DNA from 2 places in the Brevibacillus sp. HB1.1 genome. Region 2 is predicted to be linked to the other one. Evidence: a T-box and tRNA genes for the amino acid it is inferred to sense, from the RefSeq annotation. Region 2 holds a T-box; the other holds one or more tRNA genes.

Region 1 (12,003 bases), 240 kb from region 2:
GCTTTTTCTGAGAGTACAAAACCTAAATTTACAATCGGTGGCTCCTTGCAGATACTCAGTTTTAATTATGATGCTCAAAAGATGAAGGGTCAGAAGGGTGTCCTAACGCTCACTTTTAAAAACGAAGCAAATCAAGAATTGGTATGGAAAAAGGAAATTGTACTAAAGTAACAGTTGAGTATTTGAGACTCCCAGCTCTAAAACCTTGGCAATCAGTGGGATTCTTAAGTAGTATTCGGAAGATAACCTTTCTGTTAATCCTTCTCTAATTACCCCTTTATAAATTCTATGCTTCTTCATGCTCATCAATCTACTTCTTGTTGATTTTAGTGATAGGTAAAACATCTATGATATTCTCTAGACAGGCAGATGAATATGTAAAAAGAAGACTATCCCAAACTCAGGAAAATGACTGAGGGATAGTCTTCTTTTGCCTTTCATAGGTTCATTCACTCCTGATATAAGTGCATTTTCCTGTATTTTACCATTTGTAGTTTGTAAGACTGAATTAAATGTCACTTTCATTTGGATTTATTCCAATACCCATCCACTGCTATTGCTACAGTCCTGAAATATTGATCTCTCAAATAGGATTCCTGCTCCTCTTTATCATGGGATAAAAACCATTCTTGCTGCATATCCTCATCTCTAAAAACATTTGGTCGCCAAAATGCCAGCCCCAATTCATGAAAGGTATAGCTATATCCTAACTCCCAATCATTTCTATCATATGGAGAAATTTTATCAATTCGTTCAACTAAATCCTCTGCTTTTGTCTCAAACACATTAATATCCATAAGCAAACAGGTTATATCATGATCACCCTTAAAAGAAGACAGTTCTATGAATATAACTCTATCTTCCGAATCGTACTCTACCTTGAAATCCCCAACGGACTGCACCGCCGTTGAATCTTTCCTTGGATTGAAGAGTCTCACACCCTTTGCTTCGGCGTACTTTCTTACTTCCTCTCTAGTCATTCCTAACGTTATCTGCCCAATTCCTTTTCGTGGCTCAACTATGATCGTTTCCATGAGCATCCTCCCTTTTTATTTCTTAATATAGCATTAAATATCGATTGCAATATTAAATGGTTCTAGTACAAACTCGGGTTTGTAATTTCTAAATTGCCACTTCATTAGTTCAATAACAACTTGTAAATTAACAGGTACTAGCAATTTATATAATCCTTTTTTAGCTCTTTTATTGACATCTCTTTCAATCATTAATGTTAAGAAATATCGTGGTATGCAGATTACTCAAAAAGAGATGTCAAAGATGCTGCTGAAGTTGAATGAAGTAGGATTCAATGAACGTGAGCTTGAGATACTAGAGGATTGTAAAGCAAACAAAATAGAGAGCATTTTGGTTCGTAAGGTTGAACAAAAAAACCATTGCATATGAAAGTAACAAGTAAAACGATGAGTTAGTTATGAAATAGATCTCACTAACTGAGTGAATAATTGAAACTAAATTACAGAAAATATATTGATATTCGGAAATGTCAGTATGATTGTTTGGTAGATTTAAAAATCGTAGATTGACCTTCACCTAAAATATACCTATTATTGTATTTTATAACAGAAATGTCTTTCAAAATTCAGCAAACCTTAAGAATAAAGGGTTAGATATAGTTTCTGTCAATGTTGACTTGCCAACTCAAAAAATTAACATTGGAGTAAAGGAAAAGACATCAGAAAAAAAGGCTGCAAAGCTTCTTATGGCAAAAATAGATGAAAAGGCTGCATTGGCTGAAATAGGTTTTGATGCTGACATTTTCATTATCAAGAAAGAAGAACCACGCAAGGCTCAGGCTCAGCCAAGCGACAAATTTAGACCAATTCAAGCTGGCTTAAGAATAAAAAATACTACAGAAGACAGAAGTTGCACTTCTGCGTTTTCAGTACAAAAGGATAACGATTTTTATGTTTTAACTGCTGGACACTGCACGGAAAATGTTGGGGATATATTTGAGCAAGGAGGAACAAGGTTTGGTAAAACTGCAGATGTTAATTTCGGTGGTAGTGTTGATGCAGCACTCATCGAACTAACAAAGGGATCTGATGATGCTACTTACTATGTTTTTGGAAATTATAAATCAGAATACAATACTATTACAGAGGTTCAGAGAACAAGGGATGAAACCATTGGAGATACTGTTTGCATTTCAGGAAGTCAAATGAAAAGAGTGAAGTGTGGAACGCTGAAATCAACTAATTGGAGGGGGAATATAGAAAGCCCCAATGGAGAGACACAATACTTTACTAACATGAGACAAGCTAGTTATTCAGAAGTACAAGGGGATAGCGGAGGGCCTATATTTTATGGTGGAACAGCAATAGGAGTTCATAGCGCGGATACTGGAGTTTTCACACATATCAGCGAAATAGAAGATTATTTTAACATTGATTCAATTTTTACTGGTAACTAGTTGAAATAAAGTTCCCCATGAGAGAAGGTTTTCTCATGGGGAACAAGAAAGGAAATGACACAATGAAAAAGGCTTTGATATTAATCATTGCAGCATTGCTCATAACTGGATGTGCCACTAATCACAAGAAGGTTGAAAAGCAAGCATTAACAGGATACGTAACTGAAAAAGATTATGAAAAAAAAGGTCTCTTAGTTATAGAAAATGATGAAACCAAGACGAGCGATGAGAATTTCTATGCAGCAGAGTGGTATTTCCCAAAAGAAGAAGCCGTATTCCTCGATAGCAAGGGGAATAGCATCTCGTATGATGAAATCGAAGTTGGTCACACAGTATCTACATGGTCAACAACACCATCAGCACAGTCTTATCCCAGTGGCGCAGAACTCAGTAAACTTGTAATTAAAGAAGAAAGTAAAAATCCTATTGATCAAATGGATGAAAAAAGTGCGGTTCAACACGCAATCAATTACTTAAAGAACACACATAACGATGGAATCATTATTAAAAGTGCAAGTGGACAGAAAGATCATTGGCTGATAAAAGCAACCGACTATGATCATAAAACAGATACTACTCTAAAAATCAATGCACAAACAGGAGAAGTAAAAGAGATTTAAAATTTGTACCCTGCTGCAACTAAAGAAAGGAGGTGATAATTTCTCATAAAAGTGTCATTTTATTCGTTCAATTCACCTATCAATGGATCAATTAATGAACGAAATTCGTTAATTGAAATTCCAAAACCATAATGATTTAAAATATCAGTCAGCTCATTGTTATAGATTTCTGACTTGATTAATGCCAAATCACTCAGAAGTATATTTACTACTTCTCGATCTTCATTGTTCGATATAAGTTACTGTATTGTCTAAGTGTAGCGCGAGTTGGCTTTTCTTTGAAATTGCAGTAATACATTGCCATAAAGTGCTCAAATGTGACAACCTCTTTTTTGTCCATCTCTATCACCCTTTTCCAATCAAATTAACATTTCATCCATTCCCAAATGTTGCTGTCTGTCTTTTCTTCTTTCAATCTCCAACTACTCTTCTCATAATACTCATTCATTTTAGAAGTAGTCGGACATATTACCTCAATTGGGCACTCCCCCAAGATCTGAAGCATTTTATCCATTAACCTCTGTCCTCGATGACTTGGACGAATTGCAAACTGATATAGCGAAATAGTTTGATCAGACTTTCTAGGATAAAAGCGTAATGCTCCTACAATTTGGTTATCATCTATTGCTACAACGACTTGCCTTCTACGCACAGCAGCAAATGCTCCATCAGGACATAAAAATTCCCTATTAGAAATACCATCGTTATTTTCTTGAATGTTATTCTGAAAGAAAAATACAACATCATTCCCTGACCATGAATCAGCTAATGTTATCTTCATTATTCTAACCTCATCAAATCCCAATTTATGTAGAGAGTAGTTCTTTAATGGCTCTCCTGTAACGCAACATCCGTTCATGGTCATTTTTGTTGGATCTGGGATGCGGGTCAAGTCACAGTTATCTTCTAGGTCTGCCAGTTTAACGAACCTTGCTATCGGGTCAAGTTCCGCTCTTTTTACAATTTCCATGTAGGTCTCGCCTTCATTTCTAGTTAGAGCAACGACTGCTCCCACAATCTCAGGAGAAAATCCAGATTCGAGAAGACCTTCCTTAGGGCCTTCTCTAATTGTACTCATTCACACCCTCCTTCCTCATGAAGTCCCCATTTTAAAACGAATAGTATTTGCCACCCAAATCGTAGAATATGGAGGTTAGTGACTGTGGCTAATCAAAAGCATAAAATAAAAAACCCTTGATTCCTCAAGGGTTCTAACGTTCATACTATGGTGATCCGGACTGGGTTCGAACCAGCGACCCCCACCCTGTCAAGATGGTGCTCTCCCAACTGAGCTACCGGATCATGGGATATGTGTGTGATCGTTTAATGGTGGGCCCTGTAGGACTCGAACCTACGACCAATCGGTTATGAGCCGACCGCTCTGACCAACTGAGCTAAGGGCCCGAATCGTATCGGACGTCGATCACATTTATTACTATACAGCATCGTAAAATGGATTTCAAGAGGAAATGAATAATTTCTTGTAAAAATTTTCACTCGTACCAAAAGAACACTAAGAAACCCAGTGATATCAGTCTTGCTTTTACCATGTAAAAAGCCTCGTCATCTCGTTTCAGCTATATATGCTTACCCAAGACCCCAACAAAAAAGCCATTCCCCACCGCTGCGACCCACATCCCCCCTACTAAACATGGGGATTACCTACTTGATGGCATCACATCAAACATGACGCCATCAAGCATATGAGCTACACCAGTGAAGAATTGGCTTCTGCCAGTCTAAAGACGATCCAATAAAGGGTACAACAACAAACAAGATAATTAGGTAATGATCGAGACAAACTTCCTCATCGCAACCCTAACCTACCCCGCCTGCTCCGTCCCTTTCCCTTTCTCCTCGACACGCAGCTCGGCTTCCTGTTGCTTCAACGCCTCATTTCGTGTCAATTCCGCCTCCTGCTCATCTCTCATCCGATGGGCCATACGGCTAGACGCATTGGCTGCCACACTCGCCACGAGGTCGTCCAAAAATGTGTGAACACGTCCCTCTCCCGACTTGGTATCCAGCCTTTTAATCACCCCGACCTTGTGCTTATCCAAATGGCCAAAGGTGGTCACCGCGATACTTCCATATCCAAATACGGAGCCTAGCGCCAATGTTTCGTCGCATCCGAACAGTCCTTCATCTGACGCGATGATAGATTGGAGCGGCTCGGACAAGAGGCCCTTCTCTGCTAACGTATCCAACTCAACGCCAACCAGGATGGCGTGCTGCATTTCCCTTTTTTCCAAGACCGCTTTCACGCTCTCGATGCACTGCGCCATCGTGAGATCTGGATGGTAAGGTGATTGCATGAGATAGACGATCTCTGCGATATCATCCATCGTCACTCCGCGTTCTGCCAAACGTGCGAGAGCAGCGTTTCTGACTTCGATGCTGTGTACTTGCTTCTTCATATAAGAGACAACCCCTTCCACAAATCGAGTGAAGTCGTTTCCTACCATAGTATCACACGCTGACCAAATTGCGACAATCTTTCGCCCACAGCCTGACTGACCCTGCACCCAAACTGTTGGGCATGCCCGCTCACTCCTGTATAATAATGAATAGAAGATCCCAATAAGGAGGACACCGCAGTGGCCCTTGAGGAAATCATCTTGGAAAGCCGGCATTTGGGGACGCCGGAAAAGCTGATTGTCTACACACCCCAACGCTACTCGCCACTCTACTCGTATCCAGTCCTTTATGTGCAGGACGGAGAAGATTACTTGGCAATGGGCAGGATGGCTTCTTTGCTAGATCAATTGAATCGGGACAAAGAATTGCCTGATATCATCGCTGTCTTTCTCCCGGTCGAGAAAAGCAAACGGAACGACCGCTATCATCCGGATGGCAAGGAGCATATGGCCTACCGTCGCTTCCTCGCCGATGAAGTCGTGAGCTATGTCGATACGCATTACTCCACACATCCTTTGGGGAACGCACGAACACTTCTTGGCGAATCTTTGGGCGGGGTTGTCTCTCTGTTTACTGCTCTTTACTATCCACATACGTTTGGACAAGTTGCCTGCCAGTCGATTGCCATGGACGCAAAGTTAAATCGTCTGATAGCTGACGCTGACTTTTCCGTGCCGCAAACCATTTATTTGGAGATCGGGACGGAGGAAACGGCAGTAAGCACGGGCCGGGGCACATTGAATCTTCTTGCGGCCAATGAAGAGTTGCGCGAGATTTTGGGTACGAAAAAAGCCACCCTCGTTTATGAAACGTTTGAGGGTGACCATACGTGGGGCCATTGGCAGCGCAATCTACCGCGTATGCTAAAGACGCTTTACGGGTAAACTTACCGTGGCTGTTCTTCTTGTGGACCTTCATCCTTGATAGTCGATACGAGTGCTTCTTCGAATTCTCCTTTTCGTATCGCAGTCAAGATCGTGAAGGTCAGCACAGACAGTAGAAGCAGAACGAGAAAAATGAATGTGATCATCATAGCCGTATACATGCAGTGCGGCACCTCCTTGCACTACACAGTCTTTCCTTTGACACAAGGAATATACAGACCCACGCTTAACATTACACAAATGAAGAATTTTCTGTTAAAATAATATCTTGTAGAGCATGATAGATAGTAAGGAGGAGTGGTTCTGATGATGTACAGTATCGTTATATTCCCATCTAGCAAGGTGCAAGAAGTAGCCAATTCTTACCGGAAACGTTATGACCCGGGCTATGCTTTGGTTCCTCCGTATATCCGTTTGAAGGAAGCCTTTGAGCTGGACGAAGCCAAGCTTCCTGAGCTGGTGAGCCATCTGGAGCAGGTTGCCTCCTCTACCGACAGCTTTTCGGCTCATTTCCATCGGGTATCTTCTTTCCACCCTACCAACAACGTGATCTATTTGGCTGTGCAAAACAAAGAACCATTTAACGAGCTGCATCAAAAGATTGCCAATCAGTGTGTGAATGAGAAAGAAACCTACGCATACGTACCGCATCTGACCATCGGGCGCGACCTGTCCGACGATGAGCTGCGGGATGTAACCGGCCAACTGAGCATGGCAAAAATTGACCTGAACAGCGAGATTGATCGCTTCCACTTGGTTTATCAACTCGAGGATGGCATCTGGAGCGTTTACCAGACTTTCCTTCTCAAAAAATAAACACCCTTTCCTCAATCATCAACCCTCCCTGCGTATCCGTCGTAGGGAGGGATATTTTCTAACAAAGGACGAATACCGATGAACCTGCAAACCTACCAGATCCAAAGAGTCACCACTGAACAAGAATTGGCGGATGCCCTGTCCGTACGCCGAGTCGTTTTCATCGAGGAACAGGAAGTACCAGAAGAGTTGGAAATAGATGAGCATGATACATTGGATAGCGGGACGATTCATTTTGTAGTCTACCGCGAAGGAAATCCAGTGGGGGCAAGCCGTCTCCGTACCTACGCACCTGGGGTAGGAAAAATTGAACGGGTAGCGGTTGCCAAAACAGAACGCGGTACCGGACTGGGCCGCCAAATCATGCTCGCGATGGAAGAGTTGGCCAAACAACACGGGTATGACAGCCTGAAGCTGAACGCACAGACGCAAGCCCAACGGTTTTATGAAAAGCTCGGCTATGAACCTTTTGGCGACTTGTTTGATGATGCGGGTATCGAGCATATTGCGATGGTCAAATCCATTCGCGAATAACAGAAGCTACGTGCAGCCCCATCCCTCAGATAGAAAAACAACCTCGTTTTCGCTATGATCATCATGCGAAGCGAGGTTGTTTTTCATTGTCACCCGAGAAAGGCATTAAATCAGCTGTGGTTTCCGGATTGCCTCAATCACTCGTTCAAAAGAGTCTGCACCGTGGCCCTCTGCTACTTTCTGTGTGGCCAATGCTAGCAACGGCGTTAACCAATCAACGGGGATTCCCTGTTCCTTACTGGCATGGATAATGTGTTCAAGTCCGAGTTTATTCGTATTCATGTTGGACACATCGGTCGTGAAGTTTCCTTCATCACGTGCACGTGCGGCAACCGGATCTGATAAGAGCGGGGCAATCAAGTGATGAATCCAGCTGGTTGCGTATGGAAGAAACTCTGTCGCCGTTATGTTTGCCGTACTTAACAAGGCATACGCATGCAGAGAACCATACCAAGCGCCATACATCATGGTGAGCAGCGACAAATCGTAGATCAACGGCACGCCATGGTCTTCACTGAGATAGGCAGCGTTACCTCCCAGCAGCTTCAATGTCGGTTCATATGCTTCAAATAGAGCCTTCGACCCGCCGTAGAAAATGAGTGTTTCAGGCAGTCCAATCATTTGAGGGACAGCCATAATCGCTCCATCGAGATATTGCCCACCGCGCTCGCTTACCCACTTGGCAGACTTGCGTGCATCCTCCGGGGTTCCGGTGGTGAGGTTGACGATGACACGCCCTGATAATTCATTTTCCAAGGGCTCTAGCAGGTCTTGCATGACTTTGTAGGTCGATAAGCAGACAACGACCAAGCTGCTTGCCGTGATTGCCTCTGCTACACTGCCCGCCAGTACTGCTCCCTTCCCGACTAGACCTTTGGCTCTATCTGCTGAACGGTTCCAGACAGTCGTTGGATGACCACCATTTAGAAAAGCATCCGCGAGTGCTACTCCCATATTGCCAAGGCCAATTACTGATACAGACGCTGGAATTGATGTTGATTTCATCGTTTGACACTCCATTCATTTTATACTTTGCAAGTGAGATGATCTGACGCTACATGCAAGATCTATCGCTCTTGATTGCGATTCTAAAGGTTTACACTAGTGTGAATGTCAATACAAAAATCAATGCTTCTTGACACTTCACTCCCGGTGGAATAACATGGAATCAGAAACATACGATACCGTATCTTTTGAGGTGAACCATGCAATACGTACGTGAAGATTGGATTCGGGCAGGGCTTGATATGTTGGCTGAAGCAGGCATTGACGCTGTTCGTGTGGAACCTCTCGCCAGAAAACTGAAGATCAGCAAAGGGAGCTTTTATCATCACTTTCCAGATCGTCAAGCGCTACTGGACTCCATGATCGAATATTGGGAGGAGCATGCGACAGAGCGGATCATTCGCGCGCCACACGCTGACAACATGTCGTTGGAACAGCTGTTGTCGAGTGTTTTTAACAGCGAGCGAAAAATCGAAGCCGCTATCTACAACTGGGCGAAGCAGCATCCTGCCCTTTCCAAACGTCTCGTGGAAATCGAAAAGCGCAGAATCGGCTTCGTGGCCACATTATATGAGAAAAAAGGGCTGGCTCCCGCTGAAGCAAAGGCACGCGCCCAGCTCGCGTACCTCCTCTATGTTGGTTGGCTCGTGCGCCGAGAGCTAGAAGCACCTTTCGATATGTCCGAACCCTTGCATCATTTTATGACTTGGATTTGATTCCCCTCTCTGCCTGACAGGCTATACTGCGCAGAGATTTTTTTGCCCAAAACATACGGATTCGTATCTTTCACAAAACCTTTTAAATCAATAGGAGGCATTCCCATGACGCATGTTTTCCCCATCTCATCTGCTATCTTCTTAGTCATCGTGTCCTTGCTGCATTTTTATTGGGCCTTCGGAGGAAAATGGGGGACCGATTCCGTCATTCCCACAACAGCTGATCATTCACGTCGAACTTTTTCCCCTCGGAAAGGCGGAACGATCGTCGTTGCTTGCTTGTTGACTTGTGCCGCTTACCTTTTGCTTGCCCAGAGCGGTTATCTCCCACCCGTTATAACCCGTTCTTTGATTCAATGGGGATGCATTGTCTGTGCCGCTGTATTTGTCCTGCGGGCTGTGGGAGACTTCAACTACATTGGCTTTTTTAAAAAAGTAAAAAATACGAAGTTTGCTCGTCAAGATACGGCATTGTTCACCCCTCTATGCTTGTGGTTAGGGATATCATTTCTACTCGCCTTGTTATAAGTTCACAAAAAGCCCTCTTCCCATAAAAGAGAAGAGGGTCCTTACCATTACGTATGGATGAATTACGCCTTCCGCTTCGCCGCAATCGCACGTATCTGTTCAACAGCATCCATCGTTGCGGTATGAGAACCGAGCATCGCATGAAACGGCTCCTCTCCACGCCAGCCATGGAAATCAGAACCGCCCGTTATAACAAGTCCGTATTGTGCTGCCCATTTGCTGTAGCGCATTTTTTGTACCTCATCGTTGTCCGGGTGGTTCACTTCAATCCCGTCCAATCCGAATACAATCAACTCCTGGACCAGCTCATCATCGTCATACAGACCCGGGTGAGCCAGCACCGCCACTCCGCCAGCCTCTTTGATCAGCGTGATTGCTTCCTGCGGGGTAATGCGTGGAGGATTGACATAAGCCGCTCCCCCTTTGCCCAAGTACTTATCAAAGGCCTCCGCGATCGTTGAAACGATCCCCAGCTCAATCAGTTCTTCTGCAATATGCGGTCGCCCGATGTTTTTGTCCGTGCCCTGCTTGCGGCGGTATACCTTTTCCAATGAAATGTCGATACCGAGCTCCTGCAGCCGTGCTATCAGCAGTTGGTTACGCTCATGTCTTGTCTCTCGCAAACGGAAGAGACGCTCTTCAAAAGCTGGGTCTTCATACGGGACAAAATAGCCGAGAACGTGAATATCCTGCCCCTTCCCTACGGAGCTCACTTCGACTCCCGGAATGATTTCCACGCCGAGTGCGCGGGCAGCCTCCATTGCTTCTGGAATCCCTGCTACCGTGTCGTGATCCGTGATCGCCAGTGCAGCAAGTCCAGCCTCCTTCGCCAAACGCACGTTTTCCGCAGGCTCGCAGGTACCGTCTGAAGCCTTTGTATGTGTATGCAAATCTGCTATAAGTTCCATCCTCGTCCACTCCTTCTTTTCTTTTTCTACAAGTCTGAATTGATATTGCCGTACATAGTATGAGAATAAGCTCGATTTCTCAATGGTTGAACCGAGGAGGATGTCCATGCGGTTAAAAAACAAGACCCTTACCGGTGTCGTTCAGCCACTCTCTTATGTTGACAAAATGCTGCGGCAACAAGGCTTTCATCGATCAGGCGGCGACAGTATGCCAACATACGATGTCGTCATGTACGACTCCGCCAGCAGCAGCGCATATTTTTTGCGCATCCCGACGAATTACACCAGCACAACGACCGGAAAAGGGGAACTGAATGTCAAACTGGGTCATCCGTATTTGGAAGCAAAGTTTTATATGAACACCGCATCCGAAGAAGTTTTTTTCATTCCCAAGGCCGTCCGCGAAGCTGCAGAGCATAAGCTAGCAGAAATCGCCGATTACCTTTCTGCTCCCTCCGCTCCATCCTGAACAGTTCTCCACAACCACCGATTATGTTCAAATCGGTATGCCACCCTCTTTGTTTTTTGAAGCCCGACCAAGTAACCCATAAACGCCGTCCGAAACAGGACGTAGCTCGAAGCATTTTCTATGGAAATGTGTAAACGCTCACACAGGAGAGTTAATGCTTCTTCTGGTGTTCTCTCCTCTACTAAAATGTCGCAGATCACCGAGAAAATCCGCTCATGCCAAGCAATATTTTTGTTCACGGCATCATGAGAGGTGGTGGTATATGCTCCGTGCCCAGGCAAGTATCCCCTGTAGTTGGTTGCAAGCAGTTTATGAAGACTGAGTAGAGTCTCATGCGCATCCACAAGAAACGGCAGCTTGTGCTTTTCCAAAACCTCTTCGCCTAAATAACTGTCGGCAGCGAAGCAAATCTCGTCACAGACGACGCCAACCTGTTGCCAGCTATGCCCCGGCAGAGAAAGGATAAAGAAATGTACGCCATCTATCTCGATCCCTTCATCCAGTGGAAGGAGGTGGTCCACCCGAGAAGGTTGCGCCAGCAAAAACTTGTTTTTGAGATCCTCAAGTGGTGCTGCACCCACGTTCAAGTAAATGGGCTCAAGTATCGGATTCCGAATGATCGCCTCTTCCAGCGGTGGCGCATAGACCCTTGCTTCGGGCCAGCATCCGAGCAA
Region 2 (17,844 bases):
TCCTTGCAAGATTTTGTCCAAATAAGCGTAGCCAAAAAAGAGCGGGTCGAGCTGCCTGCCTTTGTTGGTGACGCGAAAACGAAACACTCCTAAATAAAAGGATGCGTTTACCTATGTTACAAAAAAGCCGTAAAATCACATTTATTCTTGCCATTATTAGTGCTATCATAGGTGTGATGTTGACTGTGCAATTACGAAGCAGTCTTCATCCTGTTCATAAAGAGTCTCGCAGCATCGCGGAACTTCGGACCACGTTGCAAAAAGAACTGGAGAAACACAAAAACCTGCTCGCAGACATTTCAAAGTATAATCAGCTGTACTACCAATACGAAACCTCACTCAGTGAAGATGAAAGTATCTCCGTTATGAAAGAGGAGTTGGCACGGACTCGCCGAATGGCTGGTATGGTAGGGATGGAGGGAGAAGGCATCGTTATTGATGTTGTCGATGCCCATACGTCTGAACAACCAGCTATGGATGAACATATGCCTGTGCCTGTTGTAGGAGACTATACGATTGACGATGAAGATTTGCGCTGGTTGGTAAATATCCTGTTTGCAAACGGAGCACAAGCTGTTTCCATTAATGGCCATCGACTGATTGCTACCACTGCAATCCGCAATGTGGGAGACGTCATCCAAATCGATACCAGGACGATTAGGGCTCCGTATGAGATAAAAGCATTGGGGGAACCTGAAGTATTGTTGTCCGCATTGAAGCTGGAGGGCGTAGAAGAGAACTTTCAACTGGCGAATAAAAAGGTGCTGGCAGAAAAACGGGACAAGCTGATGATTTCAGCGAATAACGAAACACGTGTCATTCAATTTATGAAACCTGTGAAAGAAAAAGGAGATTCGTAACCATGTGGCTCCCGCTTATCGGACTGATTGTCGGTCTTGTTGTCGGCTTCCTGCTGGATTGGCGTGTGCCCCAGGAGTATAGCAGCTATCTATCAATAGCCCTCCTGGCGGGATTGGATACGATCTTTGGGGGGATTCGTTCGTTTTTAGAACGTACTTTTAACGTTCGTATTTTCATGTCTGGATTCTTTTTCAACACACTTTTTGCAGCAGGCTTGGCCTTCATCGGAGGGTTCTTGGGGATTGATCTATATTTGGCTGCGATCGTGGCTTTCGGCGTCCGCTTGTTCAACAATCTCGCTGTCATTAGGAGAATTGTTCTATCCAAATGGATCAATCAGCAAGATTAACGCGAAGGAAAATGGGAAGATGGTCATTTTTTTACAAAAAATCAATAAGAAAAAAAGGGAATGGTTGTCCTGTGTGGAATAATTTATGCAGGTGTTCTCATTTTAGCAAGAAAAAAGACGTAGCAGGGGAGGTGTCACAGGTTTGGTAAGCAATGAACTCATAGTCAGCCTAGACATTGGAACATCCAAAGTACGCGTCATGATCGGCGAGATCAACAATGGTTCCATCAACATCATCGGCGTCGGACAATCACACTCAGAAGGCATCAAGAAGGGCGTGATTGTAGACATCGACCAAACCGTGCATGCCATCCGAGAAGCGGTTGATCATGCGGAGCGCATGGTTGGCGTTTCAATCGAAGAAGTGTATGTGGGGATCACTGGAAACCATATCGATCTGCATGAAACCCAAGGGGTTGTCGCTGTATCCAGCGAAGACCGTGAGATACGAGAAGAAGATATTCAACGCGTAATTCAGGCAGCGAAGGTTGTGGCTATTCCTCCAGACCGTGAAATCATCGAGGTAGTCCCAAAGGAGTACATCGTTGATGGACAAGGGAGCATTAAGGATCCTCGTGGGATGATTGGTGTCCGACTGGAAATGGAAGGGACTATTGTGACCGGGTTGAAAACGGTCGTACATAACATCGTTCGCTGTGCTCAACGAACCAATCTGCGTGTAGCTGGAATATTCTTGCAACCGCTTGCGGCTAGCACTGTTGCTCTATCCAAAGATGACAAAAATATGGGTGTCGTTCTTGTCGACATCGGTGCGGGTTCTACCACGATCGGTGTATTCGAGCAAGGGAAACTGGCAGCGACCACCGTGATCGGCATCGGTGGCGACCACATTACGAGCGATATTTCACTGGGACTACGCACGCATACAGATGTGGCAGATCGTGTGAAAACCAAAAACGGCTGTGCCCTTATTGACGAAGCATCCGAAGATGTGAAGTTCAAGGTGAACCGGATTGGTAGCGAAGTCGAAAAACAATTTACGCAAGTGGATTTGGCCAATATTATCGAGCCGCGCGCTGCGGAAATATTCCAATTAGTCGAGGATGCTGTATACAAATTGGGCTACCGAGACGAAATTGCAGGGGGCTATGTTCTTACGGGTGGTACCGTAGCCATGCCGGGCATGTTGGAATTGGCAAAAGAAGAATTGGACGCACCTGTTCGAATTGCGATTCCTGATTACATCGGAGTGCGAGATCCTGCCTACACCACCGGGGTAGGTTTGATTCAATATGCCTTGCAGTTGATGGAGCGCCGCAGCATTCGCGTCACCCCCTCATTCAAGGGCACTCAGAAGCAAACCGTCTCGTCTAAGCCAAAAGAAGGCGGCGGTTTGATGGAAAAAGTAAAAAACTGGTTTAGCGAATTTATTTAAGGGAGTTCGCTTTACCGAGGTTAACTACAATGACGAAGGCGGGCATCGTTTCGTTCCATTGTGTTTAGTTGACAGGCTTCTGTAGCCACGAGTTTTTCTTATGTTGAATTGGGGAGGACTAGCAATATGCTGGAATTTGATATGGACTTGGAATCTTTTGCACGAATTAAAGTCATTGGTTGCGGGGGCGGAGGTAGCAACGCAGTAAACCGCATGATCGCAGGTGGAGTGAAGGGTGTAGAATTCATCACCTTGAACACCGACGCGCAAGCACTTCAGCTCTCTAGTGCAGATATCAAGCTGCAAATCGGGGAAAAGCTGACACGTGGACTTGGAGCAGGTGCAAATCCTGAGATCGGTAAAAAAGCAGCGGAAGAAAGCCGTGATTTGATTGAAAACGCTCTGCGTGGAGCTGACATGGTATTCGTAACTGCCGGTATGGGTGGTGGTACGGGTACAGGTGCAGCACCTGTTGTTGCAGAGATCGCTAAGGAAATGGGTGCTCTTACCGTTGGTGTAGTAACCCGTCCGTTCTCCTTCGAGGGTCGCAGACGTTCCCAGCACGGTGAGATCGGTATTGCTGCTCTGAAAGAAAAAGTAGACACACTGATCGTGATTCCTAATGACCGACTTTTGGAAATCGTTGACAAAAATACGCCAATGCTCGAAGCGTTCCGCGAAGTTGACAACGTACTGCGACAAGGGGTTCAAGGTATTTCCGACCTGATTGCGGTACCTGGACTGATCAACTTGGACTTCGCTGACGTGAAGACGATCATGACTGAGCGCGGTTCTGCTCTCATGGGTATCGGTGTAAGTAGCGGCGAAAATCGTGCGGCTGAAGCAGCTCGTCGCGCTATTTCCAGCCCACTGCTCGAAACTGCGATTGATGGTGCACGCGGTGTTCTCATGAACATCACAGGTGGTACGAACCTGAGCTTGTACGAAGTAAACGAAGCAGCTGATATCGTATCTTCTGCATCGGACCCAGATGTTAACATGATTTTCGGTGCGGTAATTAACGAGGATTTGAAAAATGAATTGGTAGTGACCGTAATTGCCACAGGCTTCGAGCATAGTCAACGCGCTGCGGAAGCTCCACGTCGTCAACAACAGCCGATCAACACGCCTGGCAATCGTCCGACACCAGTTTCCAATACGAATAACAGCCGTGCGAAGGAAGAAGAGGAAGACAAGTCCTTCTTCTCCATGGGCAACCTGGATAATCTGGATATTCCAGCATTCCTGCGCAATCGCCGCCGCAACAAAAACTAAAGCGATAAACGACTGTCAAAAGCCTTGTTCCCGTCAGTGGGGACAAGGCTTTTTTTCGTTGATTGGATGAAAAAATGTTAGACAAAAAAACCAAAAAAACACCGTCAAGAATTGACAGACTTTACATACACATTGATATATACTGCTTTTACTGATAGAAGTCGTCCTACTATTTACCATTTTTGCTAGGACACATGCTTGCTGCCAAGTCGGTCAAAAGATGAGGAGGAAAGCAAGTGGTTGTGTATCTTGATATCATTCTACTCCTGAATGTGGCTATTGATACCTTGTTACTCTGGTTTACTGCTTATTTTCGCAAAGAGCGCATGGTGTGGTGGAGAATGATACTTGCGTCCCTGTTTGGCTCCGCGTATCTGATCTTTTTCTTTTTTCCTGTATTTTCTCCGATGTATCAATGGTGGGTCAAACTGCTCTTTTCTGTCATTATGCTGTGGATTGCTTTTGGGAACAGGAGGTTGTTGTCCTTTGCGCAAAACTTAATCATTTTTTACTTTGTCGCATTTGTGTTCGGAGGGGGAGTGCTTGGGCTACAGTATTTTTTGGCACCGCAGAGTGAAATTGTAAATGGACTGGTTGTCACGCATAATGATGGGTTTGGCGTAGGTTTCAAGCCAACCTTGGGGATTGTTCTGATCGGTTTTATCCTGATCTTTTTTCTCGGGAAAAAGAGCTACCGCGCGATTCAGGAGCCGCGAAGAATCGAAACCTTTCTTGTCGATGTCGTCGTTACGGTGGCAGGGGAAAAAGCCATTTGCCGTGGACTTGTGGATACTGGAAACCAGCTCCACGAGCCAATTACACGCATACCCGTCATGATTATGGAGAATCGCATGTTCGCACATTTGCTTCCGCCGTCGCTTCTCCGACAAGCCGATGAAAACGGTGGAGTGTGGGAGAAGCTGGACGGATCTTGGGACCATCTGCCGCTGGAATGGCAGTCTCGGGTACGCTTGATCCCGTATCGCAGCGTGTCAAGAGGTATGGATTTTTTACTCGCAATCAAACCAGACCATGTCATGGTCGTGCAAGACGGGATTCGTTTTGAAACAGAACGGGTGTTAATCGGGCTAAACCCGATCCCATTGGCCGCTGACGGCAAGTATCAGGCCATCGTGCACCCAGCCATGATGGAAACCTATGAAGCGGATGTTCAAAAAGTCATCTTTTGATCACGAAGAAACAACCTTTATTCTCAAACAGGAGGGCTAATCATGTATGTAAAACTTCGCCTACAACTCCAATTGACCTGGTACCGAATCTTGCTCTGGCTTGGTGTACGCGCCGAAGAAGTCTATTATATTGGCGGGAGTGAAGCATTGCCTCCACCGTTGACCAGAGAAGAAGAGGAGCTGCTGCTCGGACGACTGCCGTCTGGTGATCCGGCTGTTCGCGGTATGCTCATTGAACGCAATCTTCGTCTGGTCGTATACATCGCCCGCAAGTTTGAGAATACGGGAATTAATATTGAGGACTTGGTCAGCATTGGCACTATCGGCTTGATCAAGGCTGTGAACACCTTTGATCCAGACAAGAACATCAAGCTGGCAACGTATGCTTCTCGTTGTATCGAAAATGAAATCCTCATGTATCTTCGCCGCAATAATAAAATTCGTTCAGAGGTATCTTTTGATGAACCGCTTAACATTGATTGGGATGGCAATGAGCTCTTGCTCTCAGATGTTTTGGGTACGGAGAATGACACGATTTATAAAAACATCGAGGACCAAGTGGATCGAAAGCTTCTGAAAAAAGCACTGGATAAGCTGTCTGACCGAGAGAGAATTATCATGGAGCTGCGCTTCGGCTTAGCGGGAGAAGAGGAAAAGACACAAAAGGATGTAGCGGATTTGTTAGGAATCTCACAGTCGTATATTTCGCGTTTGGAAAAGCGAATTATAAAACGGTTGCGAAAAGAATTCAACAAGATGGTCTAACGCATATTTTCCCAGCTTGGGGGGATACTGTTCCTAAACCGAAACAGATGGTGGTTTTTGCCACCTTCTTGGTCGGCTACGCGTCAGTTACGCGGCCTTTCAAGACAACCGGGTTAGGGACTTTTTTCTTGCTTCGAGGAGGGAAAGACGTGACGCGCAATAAGGTAGAGATATGCGGGGTAGATACCTCCAAGCTTCCGGTGTTGACAAACAAAGAGATGCGGGAATTGTTTGAGCGCCTGCAAAGTGGGGAGCTGGCTGCCCGCGAGAAGCTGGTCAACGGCAACTTGCGACTGGTGCTTAGCGTAATTCAACGGTTCAACAATCGCGGAGAATTCGTGGATGACTTGTTTCAAGTGGGCTGCATCGGATTGATGAAAGCGATCGACAACTTTGATCTCGGACAAAATGTGAAGTTTTCCACGTATGCCGTACCGATGATCATTGGAGAAATTCGACGCTATTTACGGGACAACAATCCGATTCGCGTTTCCCGTTCTTTGCGAGACATCGCGTACAAGGCCTTGCAGGTGCGTGATAATCTGACCAACAAACATTCGCGAGAGCCTACCATTATCGAGATTTCTCAGGAATTGAACGTAGCCAAAGAAGACGTTGTGTTTGCACTCGATGCGATCCAAGATCCGGTTTCTTTGTTTGAACCGATTTATCAGGATGGCGGCGATCCGATTTACGTCATGGATCAGATTAGTGACGAGAAGAACAAAGATGTCACGTGGGTAGAAGAAATTGCGCTTCGTGAGGGAATGCAGCGGCTAGGTGACCGAGAAAAAATGATATTATCCATGCGCTTTTACGAAGGAAAAACGCAAATGGAAGTAGCAGAGGAAATCGGTATCTCACAGGCACAGGTCTCTCGATTAGAAAAAGCGGCAATTGCCCATATGCAAAAGCACGTTCAATCGTAAGGAGAAACCAAATAGGCGACCCGGCGGTCTTGTACCGTTCGGGTTTTTTGTACGAGCGGAAAAGTTAGTTTTCAATCGCCTTACTTTTTGGCAAAGAAGCGGACATATTCCTCGGTGGACTCATATACTGAAAGTAACGGAGAAAAGAAGGTGAGGAAGAATGGTAAAAATCTCTGACTTCCAGACCAAAGAAGTGGTAAATATTCTCGATGGGAAACGGCTTGGGCAAATTTCAGATTTGGAGATCGATCTGCGTCACGGTCGTGTAGAGGCTATCGTCGTACCGGGACCAGGCAAGTTTCTCGGCTTCTTTTCTGCCGGGAACGATTATGTCATACCCTGGCGCAATATTGTGAAGATCGGGAAAGATGTGGTGCTTGTTCGGATGGAAGAAGCACTTAAAGTTGAAGTGAAAACTTCAGGTGGAGAAGAATACTAATGCGTAAAGGGAGAAAGGCACGGATAGCCTTTCTTTTCTTTTCGGCTATGGTATGATTAGCCATATGAGGAAGGTGACAACATGAGAGAACCATTTGTCAGGGTAGAGGATAAGTCAATCTTATCGGTAACAGAGTGGGAGCAACAATTTCCTGGCTTAGTGGCGGGGTTTACTATTCGCTCAGGCGGGGAAAGTGAACAACCGTACGGGTCTTTTAATATGGGGTTGCATGTGGGTGATGAATCTGCGAACGTAGTAGCCAATAGACGCAAGCTAGCAGAACAAGTCGGGATGTCTTTTACAGCGTGGACATGCGCCGACCAAGTGCACGGGAATCGGGTATGCCAGGTCACAGCAGGCGGTGCGGGAAAAGAAAGTCTGGAGGACGTCATAGCTGCAACGGATGGATTGTTTACCCTTGAAAAAGGAGTCATGCTGACCTCGTTTTATGCAGATTGCGTTCCTCTCTATTTTCTAGATCCCCAATCGGGAGCAATCGGACTTGCGCACGCAGGCTGGAAGGGGACAGTGGGCCGTATTGCCGAGGAAATGGTGAAGGCAATGACGAAGCACTATCAAGCAAAGCCAGAGGGTATCCGCGTCGCAATTGGCCCATCCATTGGCGGCTGTTGCTATGAAGTCGATGAGCGAATCATGACGCAAGTACGCACTTGTGCAGCCGATTGGGAAAAAGCAGTAAACTCCTCGACAGGAGAGCGGTATATGCTGGACCTTCGTCAGCTGAACACAGAGATATTGCTCGAAGCAGGAATTTCTTCAGGGAATATTTTATCCACGGATTGGTGTACAAGCTGCAGAACAGACTTGTTTTTCTCTCATCGCAAGGAAGCTGGGATACAAGGGACTACCGGACGCATGGCTTCCTATATCGGCTGGAAGGAAAACCTGTAGAAGAAAGGGAAGGGTTCGTTATGACCAAGGAACAAGAACTGTTAAAAGAACGACTGCAATCCATTGAAGCAAGAATTCAGGCTGCTTGCGATCGGGCGAACCGCAAACGTGAGGAAGTAAAAATTATTGCTGTGACCAAGTATGTCGACGCAGATGCCATTGGGGACTTGCTCGCTGTAGGCGTAGAGAATATCGGGGAAAATCGTGTGCAGGATGCCTTGCCCAAGCACCAGCTACACGGCGATAAAGGGATCTGGCATTTTATCGGACACCTCCAGACAAACAAGGCAAAAGAAGTCGTAGGACGATTCCCGTACATCCATTCTCTGGACCGGCTTTCTTTGGCACAAGAGCTGAATCGACGCGGTGAAGCGTTGGATCATGTCGTAAAATGCTTTTTGCAGATCAATATATCCGGCGAAGAGACAAAATTTGGGCTTAGTCCCAATGACGTATTGGCTTTTTTGCGCGAAACCAGTAATATGAAACATATAAGTATCGTCGGATTAATGACGATGGCGCCTGTTGTCGAAACCCAAGAGGAAGCCAGACAGGTGTTCCGTGGCCTCTATGAGTGGAAGCAACGGATTAACGAAATGGCATTCCCGCACGCACAGGTGGAAGAGCTGTCTATGGGCATGTCTAGTGATTTTGAAGTGGCCATTGAAGAAGGAGCTACATATATTCGGTTGGGGTCGGTATTGGTCAAGCCGGAGTAAAGGAAAACAGACCAAACCACGGAGTAAGAGAGGAGGAAGAGTATGGGTGTTATGAATAAATTGATGGGGTTTCTGGGGTTAGAAAACGAGGAATACATCGAAGAGACAACAACGGTGGAAGAGGAAAGAGAAGAGCAAGAATCCTCGCACAAACGCCAGCCGACGGGTCGAGCTAATAACGTGGTACCGTTTCAAGCACGGGAAAAGGAGGGAATCCGTTTGATTCTCTGTGAACCCCGTCATTACAGTGACGCACAGGATATCGCAGACAACCTGCGTCATCGTAGACCCGTTGTGGTCAACCTCCATCGCGTGGAAAAAGACCAAGCCAAGAGAATTATCGACTTTTTGAGCGGGACGGTCTATGCATTAAACGGCGATATCCAAAAGGTCGGAGACACGATCTTCGTGTGCACGCCTGACCATGTAGATATTCAGGGTACGATTTCCAGTGTGTTGGAAGAGTAGCCAATTAAGACGAATATAAAAGGGTGAGCTAATGAAAGTTGTCGTGGATATTTTAGATTTTGCCTTTACGGTATATCAATACATGATTATTGCTTACATTTTGATGTCTTGGGTTCCTCAAATGAGAGGTACAGGCATCGGTCAGTTACTGGAAAGACTGGTTGAGCCATATTTGGCACCATTTCGCCGGTTTATTCCACCGCTCGGGTTCATCGATATCTCCCCGATTGTCGCATTGATGGCACTGCACTTTGCCCAATCTGGCCTATACGCCATTTTGCGACAAATTCTGTAGGCGAGTGAAACGATGAGCATATTTGACCATTTTTCAAAAGAAGAACGTCCCTTTGTTGAACGGGCGCTGGAAATGCTGACGCAAGTAGAGCGGAAGCAGGCCATGCGCCTTACTGATTTTGTAGACCCTAGGCAGTTGATGATTTTTCAGAGTCTATCTTCACAAGTAAGCGATGTAAAGGTTTCTCCTTATGGAGGCTACGAGGGTGCCGAGCGTGTACGTATCATCATCCATCCGGAGTACCTCCCAGTCGAGCCTGAGGATTATCGGCTTACCTTATTGGCAATCAAGGGTGATCAGCGCTTTCATGTGCTGGAGCATCGAGATGTGATGGGGGCGATGCTGGGCGTCGGGATGAAGCGGGAGAAATTCGGAGATATGCTAACAGATTCAGCTGGCAGCTACGCGATTGTAGCAGAGGAAGTCGCTGATTTTGTTTGTGCACAGGTGACGCAAATTCATCGGACATCTGTTCAATTTGAGCGGGTAGCATGGGAGGCGTTTACACCACCAGCACCCAAGTTTGTAGAGAAAACGATCACCGTGCCATCACCGCGAATTGACGCGATCATCGGAGAAGTACACAATATGTCTCGCGCAAAAGCACTGGTGCCAATTCGAGCAGGAAAAGTAAAAATCAACTGGAAAGTAATCGAAGACCCATCTTATCAACTCGAGATGGGTGATATGGTATCTCTTGCAGGTTATGGTCGGTTCAAAATTCTTGAGGTAGCAGGTCCAACACGCAGCGGAAGACTTCGCATGATTGTCGGACTGGTTACATAAGATGGACCAAAGCGCAAAAAATTGTAAAATACGGCAGGAAACACAGCTAATCCTGTCGAAATGATTGAAGACGAATTATCGGGAAAAGTGGGGGGTTCATGTGCCATTAACGCCGTTGGATATACACAATAAGGAATTCAGCACAGGCTTTCGTGGGTATAACATTGACGAAGTGAACGAGTTTCTCGATCAGGTGATCAAAGATTTTGAGCTCTTGATAAAAGAGAAAAAAGAACAGGAAGAGCGCGTAGCCATTCTGAATGAGCGCGTAGATTACTATAAGAGCTTGGAAGAAAATTTGAGCAAGTCGATTCTGGTCGCGCAGGAGACAGCGGAAGACGTGAAGTCGAATGCCCGCAAGGAAGCGCAGCTCATCTTAAAGGAATCCGAGAAAAATGCAGACCGAATCGTCAATGAAGCATTGGCGAAGTCACGCAAAATCGCAATCGAAATCGAAGAATTAAAAAAACGTGCTTCGGTTTACCGTATGCGCTTTCGGACGCTTTTGGAAGCACAGTTGGAAATGCTGGAGAATGGCGATTGGGATAACATTGAACAGCCACAAGTTGATTCTCCTGTAACGGTTGAATAAATCATTGACGTTCGAGCAATGATGGTATTATAATGAAAGACAACTTTTTCGAAATAAAGCACTTATAGTAGTTGAACAGGCTTATACAAATCATAGACGATGAACGGGAAGAGTACGTGAGCCAGCACTGCCTAGAGAGTCGGGAAAAGGTGAAAACCCGGCCAGTTGCTTTCACAGAAAATCACCCGGGAGTTCAATATCCGAAAGCCCAGAAAACCTTGATGGTTAAACAGGTGAGTAAGTGAGCGCGTCATTCCCGTTACGAATGAGTGAAGTGGAACGAATCCGATGCAGGCTTTTTTGTCGTACGGGTTTGTTCAATCAGGGTGGTACCACGGGAGCTTTCTCTCGTCCCTTTTTGGGGATGAGTGAAAGCTTTTATTTATTTAAGGAGTGAATCAGGCCATGGATTACAGCAAAACCTTAGCGCTACCAAAAACAGATTTCCCTATGCGCGGAAATTTGCCAAGCCGCGAGCCACAGATGCAAGCGGTATGGGAAGAGCAAAATATTTATCAACAAGTGCTAGATCGTACAAAAGACCGCCCGTCTTTTGTCTTGCATGATGGCCCTCCGTATGCGAATGGAGATATCCATATCGGTCACGCACTGAACAAAATCCTCAAGGACTTCATCGTTCGCTACAAATCCATGGCAGGATTTTATGCGCCGTACATCCCAGGTTGGGATACACATGGTTTGCCGATTGAACAAGCGATCATCAATGCACAAGGGTTGGATCGTCGTAGCATCGAAGTGAACGATTTCCGCCAGCGCTGTGAAGAGTATGCGTGGTCCTACATCGACAAGCAACGCGACCAATTCAAGCGTCTGGGTGTTCGCGGAGATTGGGAAAACCCTTATGTGACACTCCTGCCTGAGTATGAAGCCAACCAAATTCGCGTATTCGGTGAAATGGCGAAAAAGGGTTATATTTACAAAGGACTGCGCTGCGTGTACTGGTCTCCGTCTTCTGAGACGGCTCTGGCTGACGCAGAAATCGAATACAAAGATAAGCGCTCTCCTTCTATTTACGTCAGCTTCCAGGTAGCAGATGGAAAAGGCAAGCTGGACACAGAAACAGGCGTTGTTATCTGGACAACGACTCCGTGGACATTGCCAGCAAACCTTGCAATCAGCCTGCATCCTGAACTTGAGTACAACGTAGTGAAGGTAGATGGCCGCAAATTCCTGGTAGCCAACGGTCTGATTGAAGCCGCGAGCAAAGAAATTGGCTGGGAAGGCGTAGAGATTCTCGAGACCTTTAAAGGTCAAGAACTGGAAGGCGTAGAAACTCAGCATCCATTCTACGATCGCAAGTCTCCACTCATCCTGGGTGAGCATGTAACCTTGGATGCAGGTACTGGTTGCGTTCATACTGCTCCAGGACACGGGGAAGATGACTTTAACATTGGTCAAAAATACAATTTGGGCGTCCTTTGCCCAGTGGATCACGAAGGTAAAATGACCAATGAAGCTCCAGGCTTTGAAGGTCTGTTCTACGAAGATGCCAACAAAGTGATTACAGAGAAGCTGAAAGAAACCGGAGCACTCTTGAAGCTCAATTTCTTCACGCACTCCTACCCACATGACTGGCGTACGAAAAAACCGGTTATCTATCGGGCGACAGAGCAATGGTTCGCGTCTATCGACGGATTCCGTGAGCAAATGCTCGAAGCGATTAAAAATGTAAAATGGATTCCTCATTGGGGAGAAACTCGTCTGGCAAACATGATTGCAGATCGTGGCGACTGGTGCATTTCCCGTCAGCGTGTATGGGGTGTACCGATTCCAATCTTCTATTGCAAATCGTGTAACGAACCGATCATTAACGACACGACGATCACCCATGTTGCTGATCTGTTCCGCAAAGAAGGATCGAAAGTATGGTTCTCCCGTGAAGCAAATGAGCTGGTTCCAGAAGGGCTTTCTTGCACCAAATGCGATTGCAAGGAATTCCGCAAAGAAACGGATATTATGGACGTTTGGTTCGACTCCGGTTCCAGCCACCAGGCTGTTTTGCGCGAAAGAGGCATTGCTTGGCCGGCTGACATGTATCTGGAAGGCTCTGACCAGTATCGTGGCTGGTTCAACTCTTCTCTCTCGACAGGTGTTGCCGTATATGGCACAGCTCCTTATAAATCCGTCCTGAGCCACGGCTTTGCATTGGATGGAGAAGGACGCAAAATGTCCAAATCCCTCGGTAACGTCATCGTGCCTCAACAAGTTATTGACAAGATGGGCGCAGATATCTTGCGTCTGTGGGTAGCTTCTGTTGACTATCAGGCAGATGTGCGCATTTCCGATGCGATTCTGAATCAGATCGCTGAGGTATATCGCAAAATCCGCAATACGTTCCGCTTCCTGTTGGGCAACCTGGATGGATTCAATCCTGCAACAGACCGCGTAGCATATGAAGAGCTGGGCGAGCTGGATCGTTATGTTCTGGCGAAAGCAGCAAAAGTCGCGAAGCGTACGCGCAAAGCGTATGATGAATATCAGTTCCACACCGTTTTCCATGCGGTGCACAACTTCTGCGTCATTGACTTGTCCGCGTTCTATCTGGATATTTGCAAGGATCGCTTGTATGTAGAAGCGCCAGATAGTTTGAAACGACGCGCTGCACAGACAGTGATGTACGATTGCTTGCTCAGTCTGGTGAAGCTGGTTGCTCCACTGTTGCCTCATACAGCTGATGAGGTGTGGGCGTTCATTCCAGGCGTGGAAGAGAAGAGTGTGCAGTTGACGGATATGCCAGAAGGCGACGAACAACATCTCAGCTTTGCAGCAGAAGCAGAGAGCAAGTGGGATGCGTTCCTGGCGATCCGAGACGAGGTACTCAAAGCCATGGAAGAAGCGCGCCGCAACAAGGTGTTCGGTAATTCCGTTGATGCGAAGGTAGCTCTGTACCCACAAACGGAAGAAGTTGCGAAAACATTGGCAGCAATGGTCGATCTGGCTGACCTGTTCATCGTGGCTCACGTGGATGTACACAGCGGGTCTGCTCCAGCAGAAGCAGTACAACTCGAAGGCATTGCTGCTGTGGTCTCAGCCGCAGACGGTGGAAAATGCGAGCGTTGCCGCGTAGTGAAACCTGATGTTGGTACTCGCGAGTCGCACGCGTCACTCTGCGTACGTTGCGCGGATATCGTAGAACAACACTACGCACATGTAGCAGAATAAAAATCGGTTGATCAACCTGTCATTCCCTTTGGGGATGGCAGGTTTTTTGCTGTGAAAAACATCTCGATATTTTCATAAAGGTGGATATGAACTCATGCGGACCAACAAAACGGTCATGGCCGTTTTATTGGTCATATTTCCTTCGCGACCAAGACATACTACCTGTTGAGGAAACCAAACAAAGGTGGTGTACAGCGTGGACCAAAAGATGGTGACCAGCTTCCGGGAAAAGCTGCTGGAACAGAAAAAGGAACTGGAAGACCGCGTACAGGACCATTATGGCATGAGAGAACCGATGACAACCTCTTTGCAGGAGTTTGCCATGTACGATAATCATCCGGCAGATATCGGCAGTGAGATGTTTGAACGGGAAAAAGATTTGGCCCTAGATAGTCTCGATCGTGAGACATTGAAAGAGATTGATCAGGCGCTACTGCGTATGGAGGAAGGCACCTACGGACTGTGTACGGTCTGTGGAGAGCAAATACCTGTGGAGCGACTCGAAGCACTGCCTCAGGCACAAACGTGCAAGGAGCATGCACCAGCGCCCTCAGTCAACGATTCACGTCCGATTGAGGAACAGTTTTTGCAGCCGCCGTTCGGACGTACATCTTTGGATGAAAAAGAAGGACAGAACGGATTTGACGGTGAGGATGCTTGGCAAATTGTCGAGTCTTGGGGGACATCCAGCACGCCTTTCTCGTACCAGGAACCCGACAAAACGGATTATGATGAAATGTATATCGAGAGCAATGAGCCGGATGGCTTTGTAGAAGCCGTAGAGGAAATCGGTTATACCGATATTGAAGGCTATCACGGACCGGATAGTGTGCATTTTATGAGAAGCGGGACGTATGAGGAGTACATGAGAAAAGGAGAAGGGAAAGGAAACTTCCTCTCCTATGATGATTACGAGGGAGAGCAAGCAGAACGAGAGGGCATGGATGACTACTCATGAGCAGGTAGCGGTCTTGGACCTACAAATTGAGCGCGTGGAAACGTATCCACTACTTCATCGTCTATCGCAAGCTTACGGTGATGCGAATGGGTATAAGCGTTATCGAAGCAGTTATCTCATTCGGATTATCACACGGGCTGGTATAGATGGCTGGGGAGAAATTATCGATTGGCTGCCGACGCTTCACAAGGGCTTTTGTGAGCGCATCATTCCGTACTTGCTGGGTAAGCAGGTGGATAACAGAGTAGCCATTGTCGATGTCGTAGGAAAGTGGCATCAGCGTTCGGCTTCAGGTGTCAGTATGGCACTTACGGAAATTTTGGCGAAAGCGGCGGGGCTATCTGTGTGTCAACTATGGGGAGGCCAGATACATTCAGGCATCCCGGTATATGCCTCCCTCCAATCCTACCGTGAAACAGAAGACTGGATGCAACAGTCATGGAAGCAAGTCATCCAGCAAGTCGACGATGGCTTCAAGATGGTGAAAGTAAAGATTGGCGGGCGCTCTGTTCAAGAGGATCAGACGCACATCGAAAAACTGATGAATTTGCTTCCTGAACAAGTTCATGTAGCGGTAGATGCCAATCAGAGCTACGACTGTGCGACTGCAAGGAAGTGGGAAGGGCTTTTTTCCCGTTATGGCAATTGGCTTTGGCTGGAGGAGCCGATGCCCATGGATCGTACAAACGAGTATGTTAAGCTTCGTTCGTCCATATCCATTCCACTTGCTGGTGGAGAAAACTTGATTCGTTGCGCACAGTTTTTGCCCTTGTATGAGGGTGGCGCCATCGATATTGCTCAGCCTGACCTGATGCATACAGAGGGCATTGACGATTATCGAACGCATCTACAAATGGCCCGTCAGTTTGGCTATCGCGTGTCTCCACATTCCTTTGACGGTTCGCTGGCACGAGTGTATACGTTATTTGCACAAGCTTGCTTGCTGGCATGGACCAAGATGGATAGCCATCCGATTGAGCCTGTCGAATGGGATGTCATGGAGAACCCGTTTACACAATTGTTTCCGCTACGACCCATAAATGGCGAAGTGACGCTACCAGCTGGCGTTGGAATTGGCGTCGAGCCTGATTGGGAGATTATTAACGCGTTGCGCTGGGACGGTAGCGCTTATGCGTAAGACAAGGAGTTTCGTATGGCACAAAATGCGAAAAACCTGATTGGGCTTGTCGGGGTTCCATTAGTGATGGTGCTGGGCAACTCGATGCTGATTCCTGTACTACCTACAATGAAGATGGAAATGAAGCTCACGGCTTTACAGACGAGCTTGTTAATCACTGCTTTTTCGATTGCAGCAGGTATGGTTATCCCTTTTGCCGGCTATTTGTCAGATCGATTTGGGAGAAAAATTGTCATTATCATCTCCCTTGCCCTGTACGGTCTGGGTGGTTTGGTCGCAGGGCTTGCTGCTCTGTGGCTGGATCAACCTTATATGGCTATCATGGGAGGGCGTGTCTTGCAGGGGATCGGGGCAGCCGGGACAGCTCCCATCGCGATGGCATTGGTAGGGGATCTGTTCGATGGCGCTTCGGAGAGTAGGGCATTGGGGCTTTTGGAGACATCAAACGGGATGGGAAAAGTATTAAGTCCGATTTTTGGCTCCTTGCTTGCTCTCATTTCTTGGTACATGGTCTTTTTAGCTTTTCCGATTATTTGCGGTGTCGTTCTCCTGATGTTTTTATTTCTGACCAAGGAAAAGAAACAGGATAAGGAGCCGCTCCCCATCAAGCAGTACATGCATTCGATCGCGCAAGTGTTTAAACAGCATGGAAAATGGCTTGTCCCTGCATTTTTTATTGGTAGCATCTGCTTGTTCACGTTGTTTGGGGTACTGTTTTACCTGTCTGATTTATTGGAAGAAAAATACAAGATCGATGGTGTCATCAAAGGCTTCTTTTTGGCGATTCCCTTGCTCGTGATGAGTATAGCGGCGTATGTAACAGGAATCATCATCAAAAAGAAGCTGAAGCTGATGCGTCTGTTTGTGATTATCGGCATGTTTTTGCTGGCTACGTCTTACATTCTGGCTAGCTTTGTCAAAGGGGCTTATGTCCTAATTGGTATTTTGGTCATCGGCAGCATGGGGACGGGGATGATTTTACCTTGCTTGAACTCCATGATCGTTGGGGCCGTGCAAAAAACAGAGCGGGGCATGATTACTTCTTTGTATAGCGGAGTCCGTTTTATCGGTGTTGCGATCGGCCCACCTATTTTTACTTGGTTGCTTGGGATTTCTCGGGCGGTCATGTTTCTATCAATCGCAGGTTTATCGCTCGTTTTCGCTGTGCTTGCGATCTTTTTCTTGAAGCCCAAGCAGGTCGAGCAGCAAGGACAAGGGACAAAAGACAGCGAGACGAAAGGATGGCGGCAAATATCAGAGGTATTGGGAATAGAACCTGAAACGGTACACGAGGTACAACGAGAGAGAGCTATCGAAAAGTATGGCTTTGATCCAAATGAGCTCGTCAAGCGTGTGTTGTCGGGAAAGAAGGAAAAGGAAAAACAATAAACAGGCTGTCTCTGTCGGTCATTCTCACCGGATACAATGCCGAGGAGCGACAGGGACGAGCCTGTTTATGATGGCTAGGACTCCGCGAAGGGATGACGTAGGGCTCGATCGAGTGTGAGTGGATACACATCATCTTGCAGAATGCGACTAAACTCCTGATTGCCTTTTACATCTCGCGGAATATCCGCAAACACAATGGT

The links. A T-box is a leader RNA that pairs with one kind of tRNA and senses whether it is charged. The one in region 2 lies ahead of ileS (isoleucine--tRNA ligase), so its partner is inferred to be a tRNA-Ile.
Region 1: it encodes a tRNA-Ile, which carries the amino acid that the T-box ahead of ileS (isoleucine--tRNA ligase) is inferred to sense. The anticodon was not compared.

Annotation. Positions count from the first base shown of each region.
Region 1 is NZ_JABMIV010000001.1:966,596-978,598, forward strand. It holds gene HPY27_RS04460 (hypothetical protein) at 1-171, shown strand, start outside; gene HPY27_RS04465 (hypothetical protein) at 522-1,034, opposite strand; gene HPY27_RS04470 (S1 family peptidase) at 1,652-2,431, shown strand; gene HPY27_RS04475 (DUF3221 domain-containing protein) at 2,467-3,051, shown strand; gene HPY27_RS30025 (GNAT family N-acetyltransferase) at 3,416-4,129, opposite strand; tRNA gene HPY27_RS04490 (tRNA-Val) at 4,278-4,353, opposite strand; tRNA gene HPY27_RS04495 (tRNA-Ile) at 4,379-4,455, opposite strand; gene HPY27_RS04500 (phosphatidylglycerophosphatase A family protein) at 4,875-5,468, opposite strand; gene HPY27_RS04505 (alpha/beta hydrolase) at 5,649-6,353, shown strand; gene HPY27_RS04510 (hypothetical protein) at 6,356-6,514, opposite strand; gene HPY27_RS04515 (YjcG family protein) at 6,660-7,169, shown strand; gene HPY27_RS04520 (GNAT family N-acetyltransferase) at 7,248-7,703, shown strand; gene HPY27_RS04525 (NAD(P)-dependent oxidoreductase) at 7,809-8,708, opposite strand; gene HPY27_RS04530 (TetR/AcrR family transcriptional regulator) at 8,909-9,424, shown strand; gene HPY27_RS04535 (DUF3995 domain-containing protein) at 9,530-9,952, shown strand; gene HPY27_RS04540 (PHP domain-containing protein) at 10,015-10,860, opposite strand; gene HPY27_RS04545 (hypothetical protein) at 10,967-11,329, shown strand; gene HPY27_RS04550 (MBL fold metallo-hydrolase) at 11,299-12,003, opposite strand, start outside.
Region 2 is NZ_JABMIV010000001.1:726,675-744,518, reverse strand. It holds gene HPY27_RS03635 (DUF881 domain-containing protein) at 1-93, shown strand, start outside; gene HPY27_RS03630 (DUF881 domain-containing protein) at 114-860, shown strand; gene HPY27_RS03625 (small basic family protein) at 863-1,210, shown strand; gene ftsA (cell division protein FtsA) at 1,353-2,606, shown strand; gene ftsZ (cell division protein FtsZ) at 2,733-3,881, shown strand; gene spoIIGA (sigma-E processing peptidase SpoIIGA) at 4,118-5,071, shown strand; gene sigE (RNA polymerase sporulation sigma factor SigE) at 5,114-5,836, shown strand; gene sigG (RNA polymerase sporulation sigma factor SigG) at 5,986-6,765, shown strand; gene HPY27_RS03595 (YlmC/YmxH family sporulation protein) at 6,926-7,204, shown strand; gene pgeF (peptidoglycan editing factor PgeF) at 7,286-8,116, shown strand; gene HPY27_RS03585 (YggS family pyridoxal phosphate-dependent enzyme) at 8,137-8,835, shown strand; gene HPY27_RS03580 (cell division protein SepF) at 8,878-9,303, shown strand; gene HPY27_RS03575 (YggT family protein) at 9,335-9,598, shown strand; gene HPY27_RS03570 (YlmH family RNA-binding protein) at 9,611-10,384, shown strand; gene HPY27_RS03565 (DivIVA domain-containing protein) at 10,485-10,976, shown strand; T-box leader at 11,067-11,335, shown strand; gene ileS (isoleucine--tRNA ligase) at 11,382-14,159, shown strand; gene HPY27_RS03555 (TraR/DksA C4-type zinc finger protein) at 14,344-15,117, shown strand; gene HPY27_RS03550 (mandelate racemase/muconate lactonizing enzyme family protein) at 15,104-16,255, shown strand; gene HPY27_RS03545 (MFS transporter) at 16,271-17,644, shown strand; gene HPY27_RS03540 (NUDIX domain-containing protein) at 17,719-17,844, opposite strand, start outside.